Regions from separate parts of the Mesorhizobium sp. M1A.F.Ca.IN.020.04.1.1 genome, predicted to be linked through region 3. Evidence: predicted binding sites of a transcription regulator. Region 3 holds the regulator's gene; each other region holds the start of a gene.
The links. Region 3 encodes LexA, which represses DNA repair genes until DNA is damaged. Its sites were predicted from a motif close to TGTTCNNNNTGTGTTCNG; they were not measured.

Region 1 (3,276 bases), on a different contig from region 3:
ACGCTGCCGACCGGCTACCGGCATTCGACGGCCCCATCTTCGACAGCATTGTCACCTTCACGCTCGCGCGCACGGTTTCCGGCGGCACGCATCTCAGCATCGTCCATGATGGTTTCGCGACGGTCGCGCAACCTGTCGTCGCCGTTTCCGGCGCCCGCTGCCGGATTTCGCTCGACGCGCGCAAAAGCCCAGCTGCCGCCAACGCGCCAAGCATGGCGCTGCGCGCGGCTTGACCAAAGAACGAGGAGATCTGCGATGAGCGCCTTTGCCAATCTCGTGCCGATGGTAATCGAGCAGTCGAGCCGCGGCGAGCGCGCCTTCGACATTTTCTCGCGGCTGCTCCGCGAACGCATCGTCTTCATCAACGGCGAGATCAATGACGGCGTGTCGGCGCTGGTCTGCGCGCAGCTCCTGTCGCTGGAATCGGATCATCCCGACAAGGAGATATCGATCTACATCAACTCGCCGGGCGGCGTGGTGACCAGCGGCTTCGCCATCTACGACACCATGCAGTACATCTCCTGCCCGGTGTCGACGGTGTGCATGGGCTTTGCCGCCTCGATGGGCTCATTCCTGTTGATGGCAGGCTCGCCCGGTCGGCGCATCGCGCTGCCCAACACCAGGATCGTGCTGCATCAGCCGCTCGGCGGCTTCCAGGGCCAGGCCTCCGACATCCAGCGCCACGCCGACGACATCCTGCGCACCAAGCGCCACATGACGGAGCTGTACGCCAAGCATTGCGACCGGACCTACGACGAGGTCGAGCGCACGCTCGACCGCGACTATTTCATGACCGCCGAGGAAGCTAAGGCCTGGGGGCTCGTCGACCATGTCTACGACACGCGCAAGAAGGCGGCCTGACCGCGCGGCAAATTGATTGCGGCGCATCTGGCCTCGCCTTCGGCGCGCCTCTATAGTTCGCGCATGATCCGAGCGCGTTCCTTGACGAATCTGGGTTTTGCCGTTGTCGCAGTCGCCGGCGTGCTTGCGGTCGGCACCGCCGCTTTTGCCGACGACAATTCGACACAAAAACTGCCCGGCGTGAGCAGCGACTACCGTATCGCCAAGCCCGCGCCGCAGCCCGAGCCTGACGACGCACTGCCAGCCGGCAGCAACGGCACGTTCAAGATCGGCGACACCGATGTCAGGATTTCGGGCAGCATAACCATCGACATGGCAACGGGCGCCATCAGGCCTCCCAACCACTGAAGCTTACCCCGCATTGCGGACGCCGGCGACGGACCTCCGGCTCGCAAAATGCAAGCCCCGCCACTGCTTCCGCAGGTGGACGGGGCTTTCATGGATCTGAAACCCAATTTTAGCCGGGAGTGGACTGCCGGCGTTCTGTTTCGGATGCAACGCGGCTTTCAGCCGACGATCCGACTATGGTCTCTGATTGTAGGAATCGGCAGGTCACGTTTTTCGGGAGGCGCTCACGCCTACCCTGGCACTATGCCCGCCGCGGCTCCATCGCTTCGTGGAGCCTCAAGGGACTGTCCGGTGGCGTCATGCTCCGCTCCTGGTCCGTTGTGGCAATGTCGTCCGAAGCGCAAATCGCTGAAGCCTGCGGCGTCTCGCAGGCCACCTCTGGGTGACGAGGCCATCGACAGACGGCCGGCTTCGTTGACGCCTTTGAGACTGCCCCCATGGGTCCGAGACGTCAACCGTTGAAGAGCCGGTTACAGAAAAATGTGATCGATCGGAGGTTACGTCCAGGTAAGTCGAATGCCTTCGACTGATCGGTCGCGACGGTTTTTGCAGCCGCTGTTTCCACAGCGCTTTGTCAGGAGGGTGTTCGGCCTTTGTTCTTTCCGCTTGCCCGCTCGCGCGAAAGGCGGTTAAACGCTTTGGTCGAGATTGTGGCTTCTCTCGACGCGGCGACGAGATTACCTACATAGGGGATGGCCGGGACAAACCCGCCAATCCAGCAAATTCCAGACCTGAGGCGGCGACCGGCGATGGCCGACCAAAAATATCTTTCCATTCGCGGCGCGCGCGAACACAATCTCAAGAACGTCGATCTCGACCTGCCGCGCGACAGCCTGATCGTCATGACCGGCCTGTCGGGATCCGGCAAGTCGTCGCTTGCCTTCGACACCATCTATGCCGAGGGTCAGCGTCGCTATGTCGAAAGCCTTTCGGCCTATGCCCGCCAGTTCCTGGAAATGATGCAGAAGCCGGACGTCGACCAGATCGACGGCTTGTCTCCCGCCATCTCGATCGAGCAGAAGACGACGTCGCGCAACCCGCGCTCGACAGTCGGCACCGTCACCGAAATCTACGACTATATGCGCCTGCTCTTCGCCCGCGTCGGCATTCCCTATTCGCCGGCCACCGGCCTGCCGATCGAAAGCCAGACGGTCAGCCAGATGGTTGACCGCGTGCTGGCGCTGGACGAGGGCACGCGTCTCTACCTGCTGGCGCCGATCGTGCGCGGCCGCAAGGGCGAATACCGCAAGGAACTTCTGGAGCTGCAGAAGAAGGGGTTCCAGCGCGTCAAGGTCGACGGCGTCTTCTACGAGATCGCCGACGTGCCGGCGCTGGACAAGAAATACAAGCACGACATCGACGTGGTCGTCGACCGCATCGTAGTTCGCGGCGATCTGGCGACGCGGCTTGCGGATTCGATGGAGACGGCGCTGAAGCTCGCCGACGGGCTTGCGGTGGCCGAGTTCGCCGACAAGCCGCTCGACGCCAGCCGGACGGGCGAGGACTCGGTCAACAAGTCGAAGAACGAGACGCATGAGCGCATCATGTTCTCGGAAAAATTCGCCTGCCCGGTGTCCGGCTTCACCATTCCCGAGATCGAGCCCAGGCTGTTCTCCTTCAACAATCCGTTCGGCGCCTGCCCGACCTGCGACGGCCTCGGCAGCCAGCGCGCCATCGACGCCAACCTCATTGTGCCGGACGAGAATGTCTCGCTGCGCGACGGCGCCATCAGCCCGTGGGCGAAATCGACCTCGCCCTATTACGCGCAGACGCTTGAGGCCTTGGGCAAGGCCTATGGCTTCAAGCTCGGCGACAAGTTCAAGGATCTGAGCGCCGAGGCGCAGCAGGCCGTGCTGCACGGCACGGGCGAGCGCGAGATCACCTTCCAGTATGACGACGGCCTGCGGTCCTACAAAACGACCAAGACCTTCGAGGGCGTCATCCCCAACCTCGACCGGCGCTGGAAAGAAACGGAATCGGCCTGGATGCGCGAGGAGATCGAGCGCTTCATGTCGGCCACCCCCTGCCCCGCCTGCAACGGCTACCGGCTGAAGCCGGAAGCGCTCT
Region 2 (3,276 bases), on a different contig from region 3:
CTGACGCTGATCTTGCCGTTGTCCTCGGACACCGGGATCGGGAACTCGCCGCCGGCAAGAAAGCTCGCCGTCTGGCCCGAGCGGGCGATCAGGTTGGGCTCGGCCAGCCGCCGGGCGAGACCGCGCTCTTCCAGCGCCTTGATGGCGATGTCGATCGAAACCCCGTTGGAAAGCAACCGGCCGATGATCTCGCCGGTCCCGGCGGTCGGTACCGTGCCCGGGTCGATGATGACGTCGCGACCGCCGACGCCGAAGGCAAAGTTGGCCCCGTATTTGGCGCCGAGATCCTGTCCCGCCTGCCGGTTGATCTCGACGAAACGGACATTGAGCTGAACCTGCTGCGAGGACGAGATGTTGACCGAGTTGATCACTTCCTCATTGCCGGAGAAGCGCGACGCGATCTTGCTCGCCTTGTCGGCCGCGACCGCGTCTTCCGCCTCGCCCGAAAGCACCACGCGGCCGTTGGCCGAACCGACCTTGATCTTGGCATCCGGCACGCTGGCGCGGATGGTGTTGGCGAGTTGGTCGGTGTCCAGCGTCACCTCGATGTCGATGGTGCCGACGAGCTGCTTGTTCTGATCGAACAGCGCGATGCCGGTGGTGCCGAGATTGTTGCCCAACACATAGAAGGACTTGTCGGTCAGCGGATTGACGTTGGCGATCTCCGGATCGCCGATGACGATCTGATAGAAGGCCGCGTTCGTCATGATCGTCTTGGGCTTGCCCTTGGCGACTTTGATCGAGGCGTTCTTGGTCGCCGAGACGTATACGACGTCGTTGTTGGCCTGGGCCGGCGCCCCAAAGGCCAGCATTCCGGCGGCTGCCAGAAAGGCGCCCGCCGCCATTGCACGCAGAAGGCGCAGCCCTCTCGTCGTCCGTTCTTTGTTCAACACATGCATTGTCCCGTTCCCGCCGGTCCCCACCGGCTATTGTTCTTGTTCCTTGGAAGGAACGACGTCTCCCTCGGCGGGCTTGGAGGGAACCTTGTATTCCTCCACCTTCGTGCCACGGGACACGATCACCGTCTTGAATTTTGGCTCCTCCGGCTCCTTCGCCACCGCCTTGACCAGCGAGGCGGCGCTTGCCTCGGCGCTCGCGGCAACCGAACCGCCGAAGGAAGAGATGGTGGTAAGCCCGTTGCCGCTGGCGCTGGCATCGGCGGCGGACCGCAAAGACAGCGACAAGGAGCCGACGGTGCGGGCGAGCGCTACCTTCTGCGCCCCTTCGTTCGTGACCTCGAGGGTGACGGAATTGGCGACCTGCGGCTCGGTCTTGCGCTCGTCCGCGCCCTGCCCGACCGAAAGCACCTTGGCGTCGGAGACGACGATTTCGGACGTGACCGTCGAGCCGGCTGCCCCTTGCGCGTTCTTGGACACTTCCTGGATTTCGCCGGCATCGCGCGTCAGCACGACGTCGACCCGGTCGCCCGGCGTGATGAAGCCGCCGACGCCGGCGATCTCGTCGGTGCGGATGGTGACGGCCCGCATGCCCGGCGACAGCATGTTGGAAAGTGTGGCGCGGCCATTCGGTCCCGACAGCTTGGCGAGCAGCACCGGCTCGTTGACCTCGATCGGCGACAGCACGACGCGGCTGCCTTCGGCCAGCAGCTTGTCGACGGTCGGGAAGGCGCCTTGCGGCAGAGAATCCTGCGGCCACGGAATTTCGGTGAGTTGCGACCGGTCGAGCTGCATGCCGTAGCGCAGCGGCGCATTCGCCACGACGATGGTCTTGAATTCGACTTTGGCCTCGTGCGGCACCACGATCGATGCCGTCTTCTGCTCGGACTGGGCCCTCGCCTGGCTTTTGACCCAGAAGTCCGCGGCAAAGATCGAGATCGCGCCGAAAACGGCTGCGATGCCGATCATGGTTATGGCCCTGCCCTTCACAACGAAACCCCTGACGCCCCGTGGTCTTTTGTCGTTGAGGCTCACGCTAGGCGTTAATGTTAAAGAATCAGGAATCCGAAGGGTGGAGCCCGCCCTATTTCCAGCGGCTTGGTTATCGAATGGTTTTGGAATAAGAGACAGTTTGATCCCTGAACGGAACAGGAACTCGTTCGCCCGCCAAAAGCGTGGCAGTATCGAGGAGTGATTCGCAGTACCGGACTTAATGGCTAGCATGGACGACACCAGCGATCTTTTCGGCAACCCGGAAAAGCAGCCCCAGCAAGTACGCGCGTCCTCGCGGCCGGCCGATCCGCTGGTGCAGGCCGCAAAGCGCTCGGCCGCCGCCCGCGACGGCAGCGAGAGCTACAGCGCCGCCGACATCGAGGTGCTTGAGGGGCTGGAGCCGGTGCGCCGCCGCCCAGGCATGTATATCGGCGGCACCGACGACAAGGCGATGCATCACCTCTTCGCCGAGGTCATCGACAATTCGATGGACGAGGCGGTGGCCGGCCACGCCACCTTCATCGACGTCGAGCTTTCGGCGGACGGATTTCTTACCGTCACCGACAATGGCCGCGGCATTCCGATCGATCCGCATCCGAAGTTCAAGAAGCCGGCGCTCGAAGTCATCATGACGACGCTGCATTCGGGCGGCAAGTTCGACTCCAAGGTCTACGAGACCTCCGGCGGTCTGCACGGCGTCGGCGTATCCGTCGTCAACGCGCTGTCCGACCACCTCGAGGTCGAGGTCGCGCGCGGGCGCCAGCTCTATCGCCAGCGCTTCTCGCGCGGCGTTCCGGTGAGCGGGCTGGAGCACCTCGGCGAGGTGCACAACCGCCGCGGCACCAGGACCCGCTTCCATCCCGACGAGCAGATCTTCGGCAAGGGCGCCGCCTTCGAGCCGGCCCGGCTCTACCGCATGACGCGCTCGAAGGCCTATCTGTTCGGCGGCGTCGAGATCCGCTGGACCTGCGATCCCTCGCTGATCAAGGAAAAGGATCAAACTCCGGCCAAAGCCGAGTTCCATTTCCCGGGCGGCCTCAAAGACTACCTCAAGGCCACCCTCGGCGACGAATTCCAGGTCACGCGCGAAGTCTTCGCGGGCAAAAGCGACAAGCAGGGCGGCCACGGCTCGCTGGAATGGGCGGTGACCTGGTTCGGCGGCGACGGCTTCCTCAACTCCTACTGCAATACGATTCCCACTCCCGAGGGCGGCACGCATGAGGCGGGCTTCCGCAACGTGCTGACGCGCGGGCTTCGCGCTTATGCCGACCTCATCGGCAACAAGCGCGCCTCGATCATCACGACCGAGGACGTCATGATCTCGGCCGCCGGCATGCTGTCGGTATTCATCCGAGAGCCGGAATTCGTCGGCCAGACCAAGGACAGG
Region 3 (3,276 bases):
CCTGTTGGACGGCGCGACCGCGCTGCCAGGCGAAAGCGTGCCGCTGGCCGACGCGTCCGGCCGGGTGCTGGCCGACCCCGTGGTGGCTCTGCGCACCCAGCCGCCCTTCAATGCGTCGGCGATGGACGGCTACGCCGTACGGGCCGCCGACGTAGCCTCGGCGCCGGCCCGGCTCTCCGTGATCGGCATGGCCCCCGCCGGGCGTGGCTTCACCGGCTCTGTCGGCAAGGGCGAGGCCGTGCGCATCTTCACCGGCGCGCCGCTCCCCGAAGGCGCCGATACCATCGTTATCCAGGAGAATGTCCGCGATCTCGGCGGCGGCGGCATCGAAGTGACCGAGCCGACCGTGGAGGGACGAAACGTCCGTCGCCGCGGCCTCGACTTCTGCGAGGGCGACCTGCTCCTCGAAAAAGGCCGCCAGCTCGATCCGGCGGCGCTTTCGCTGGCGGCATCGGCCAACCATCCGAGTCTCAACGTGGTGCGGCAGCCGCTGCTCGCCATCATCGCCACCGGCGATGAATTGCTGCCGCCGGGCAGCGCGCTCGGCCCCGACCAGATCATCTCGTCGAATGCCTGTGGCGTCACAGCTACGGCCCAGTCGGTCGGCGCGCGCGCGCTCGACCTCGGCATCGCCGCCGACCGCAAGGACGCGATCGCGGCCCTGGTCAAGAAGGCGGTCAAGGCCGGCGCCGACGTCATCGTCACGCTTGGCGGCGCCTCCGTCGGCGACCACGACTTGATCCATGACGTGCTGACCGGCGAAGGCATGCAGCTCGACTTCTGGAAGATCGCCATGCGTCCCGGCAAGCCGCTGATGTTTGGCCGGCTCGGCGACATTCGCTGCATCGGCCTGCCCGGCAATCCGGTCGCAAGCCTGGTCTGCTCGCAGCTGTTCCTGAAGCCGCTTCTGGCGCGGCTGGGCGGCCGGTCCTGCCGTCAGGAAATCCGCACGGCTCGGTTAGGCGTCGCAATGCACGCCAACGATCTCAGGCAGGACTATGTGCGCGCCGTGGTCCGCGAAGATGCGGGGGCGTTGATCGCAACACCGTTCGGCATCCAGGATTCCTCGATGTTGAGGATGCTCGCCGATGCCAATGGCCTGATCGTGCGCCAACCCTTCGCACCGGCGGCTGAAGCCGGCGAGGAATGCAGCGTTCTGATGTTACGCTGAACAAAACGTCAACACATTCACTAAACTTTAAACGGTTGCGGAACACAACTGGAACAGATAGTGTTTGTTCTGGGTTTGTTTTTCTGATTCTGGTTTCAGAACCCACGGGGGCCGCCATGCTGACGCGCAAACAACATGAACTGCTGATGTTCATCCATGAACGGCTCAAGGAAAGCGGCATTCCGCCGTCTTTCGATGAGATGAAGGAAGCGCTCGACCTTGCCTCGAAATCGGGCATCCACCGCCTGATCACGGCGCTGGAGGAGCGCGGTTTCATTCGCCGGCTTCCGAACCGGGCGCGTGCCCTTGAAGTGCTGCGCCTACCTGACTCGATCGCGCCCGGCCTCAATGCGGCGAAGAAGTTCTCGCCGAGCGTCATCCAGGGCGGCCAAGGCAATCTCGGCCGCCAGATCAAACCCGCGGCGCCCGCCCGCACGCCGACGCCCAGCAATGACGACGACGCCGTTTCAGCCGTCTCCATCCCGGTGATGGGTCGCATTGCCGCCGGCGTGCCGATCGACGCCATCCAGCACCAGACGCATTCGATCACAGTGCCGCCGGACATGATCGCGGGCGGCGAGCACTACGCGCTCGAGGTCAAAGGCGACTCGATGATCGAGGCCGGCATCTTCGACGGCGACACGGTCATCATCCGCAACGCCAGCACTGCGAGCCCCGGGGAGATCGTCGTGGCGCTGGTCGATGACGAGGAGGCGACGCTGAAGCGCTTCCGCCGCAAGGGCGCCTCCATCGCGCTCGAGGCTGCCAATCCGGCCTATGAGACGCGCATCTTCGGTCCCGATCGCGTGAAGGTTCAGGGCAAGCTCGTCGGGCTCATCCGCCGCTACTGAGGGGGCTGCGGCTTGGCTTCCGGCTTCTCGGGCTTCTTGTAAGGCGCCAACCCCCTCGCCTCACGCGAGTAGCGCCGCTGTTCGTGCCAAGGGCGGTACGGTTTTTCGACGGCGTATTGAATGGTTGCTCGCGCCGTCGCCGATTGCGGATCGAAGAAGACGGCGGCACTGCCGTCGCGCGCGAGCTGCCGCTTGGTGACGACGAGGATACGCGGATCGTGGCAGGGATTGTAGGCCGTGGCGTCGTTGATGACGATGAGGTCTGCGAAGTCGCAGGCAGGCCGGGCAGCTTCGCGGTTCTCGGCGAGCGCGACGATCGCGCCTGATGGATGCCGGCCAATGCAGAGATCGCCCGTGCAGTAAAAGGGCGATCCAGGCGGCAGGTCGACCGGATCGGCCAAGTCCAGCGTGCCCTTGGCGAATGTCTCCGGCGGCACGATCGTTTCGGCCTTGAGCGCACGTTTCCAGTTATCGGTGGTGAACTCGTTGGAGCGGGCGCGATTGATGGCGAGTTCGCCGCCGCCGATCGGCATCGCCACCAGATGCGCGTCCTCCGAGATCAGCAGGTCCGGCGTGCGCACCTGCGGGATGATCATCACGGCCGCGGCAGCGAAAGGAATTGCGGCCAGCCTGAGCCAGGTAGTCGCCATCGTGGCGATGACGAGCGCGATCGTCGCCAGCAGCACCGAATGGATCGAGATCAGGCCCACGGCATCGACCGGCGACCACTCCGAAATCCACGCCGAGATCGCGATCATCGCCGCCAGGCCCTTGCCCATCAAATAGAGGAAGGGCCCGTCGAAGCCGAACGGCATCATGACCGCGCTGGCGACGGCGAGAAACATCACGATCGTGACGATCGGCATGATCGCGAGATTGGCCAGCAGGCTGAGCGGCGAGACGCGCTGGAAATGCCAGATGGCAAACAGCGCCGTGGCACTTCCGGCAATGATCGACGTCATTGCGGCGCCACCTGCTCCGACTGCCAGTTTGTGCGACATGAACCGCAGGAACGAACGCTTGTCCGGCGGCGCTCTCACCTTGCCGGCGCGGTAGTCGGACCAGCCGGCATAGGCGCCGACAAGGGCGGCGGTTGCCGCGAACGACATCTGAAAGCTCGGGCCAACCACTTCATGCGGCGACACCAGGATGACGGCGATGGCCGAGATCGCCAAGTTGCGCATCGTCAGCGCGGCGCGATCGAAAAGCACGGCGATCAGCATGACGGCCAGCATGATGAAGCTTCGCTCGGCG

Region 1: uvrA (excinuclease ABC subunit UvrA) is a predicted target of LexA. The motif match lies at 1,793-1,810, and genes of this name have one in related genera.
Region 2: parE (DNA topoisomerase IV subunit B) is a predicted target of LexA. The motif match lies at 2,036-2,053, and genes of this name have one in related genera.

What each region holds. Positions count from the first base shown of each region.
Region 1 covers NZ_RZSN01000108.1:15,387-18,662, forward strand. The annotation lists gene EOA49_RS20625 (SRPBCC domain-containing protein) at 1-233, shown strand, start outside; gene EOA49_RS20630 (ATP-dependent Clp protease proteolytic subunit) at 256-861, shown strand; gene EOA49_RS20635 (hypothetical protein) at 943-1,209, shown strand; gene uvrA (excinuclease ABC subunit UvrA) at 1,959-3,276, shown strand, end outside.
Region 2 covers NZ_RZSN01000165.1:1,070-4,345, forward strand. The annotation lists gene EOA49_RS25375 (type II and III secretion system protein family protein) at 1-845, opposite strand, end outside; gene cpaB (Flp pilus assembly protein CpaB) at 927-1,865, opposite strand; gene parE (DNA topoisomerase IV subunit B) at 2,119-3,276, shown strand, end outside.
Region 3 covers NZ_RZSN01000174.1:7,716-10,991, reverse strand. The annotation lists gene glp (gephyrin-like molybdotransferase Glp) at 1-1,171, shown strand, start outside; gene lexA (transcriptional repressor LexA) at 1,288-2,022, shown strand; gene EOA49_RS26020 (ComEC/Rec2 family competence protein) at 2,016-3,276, opposite strand, start outside.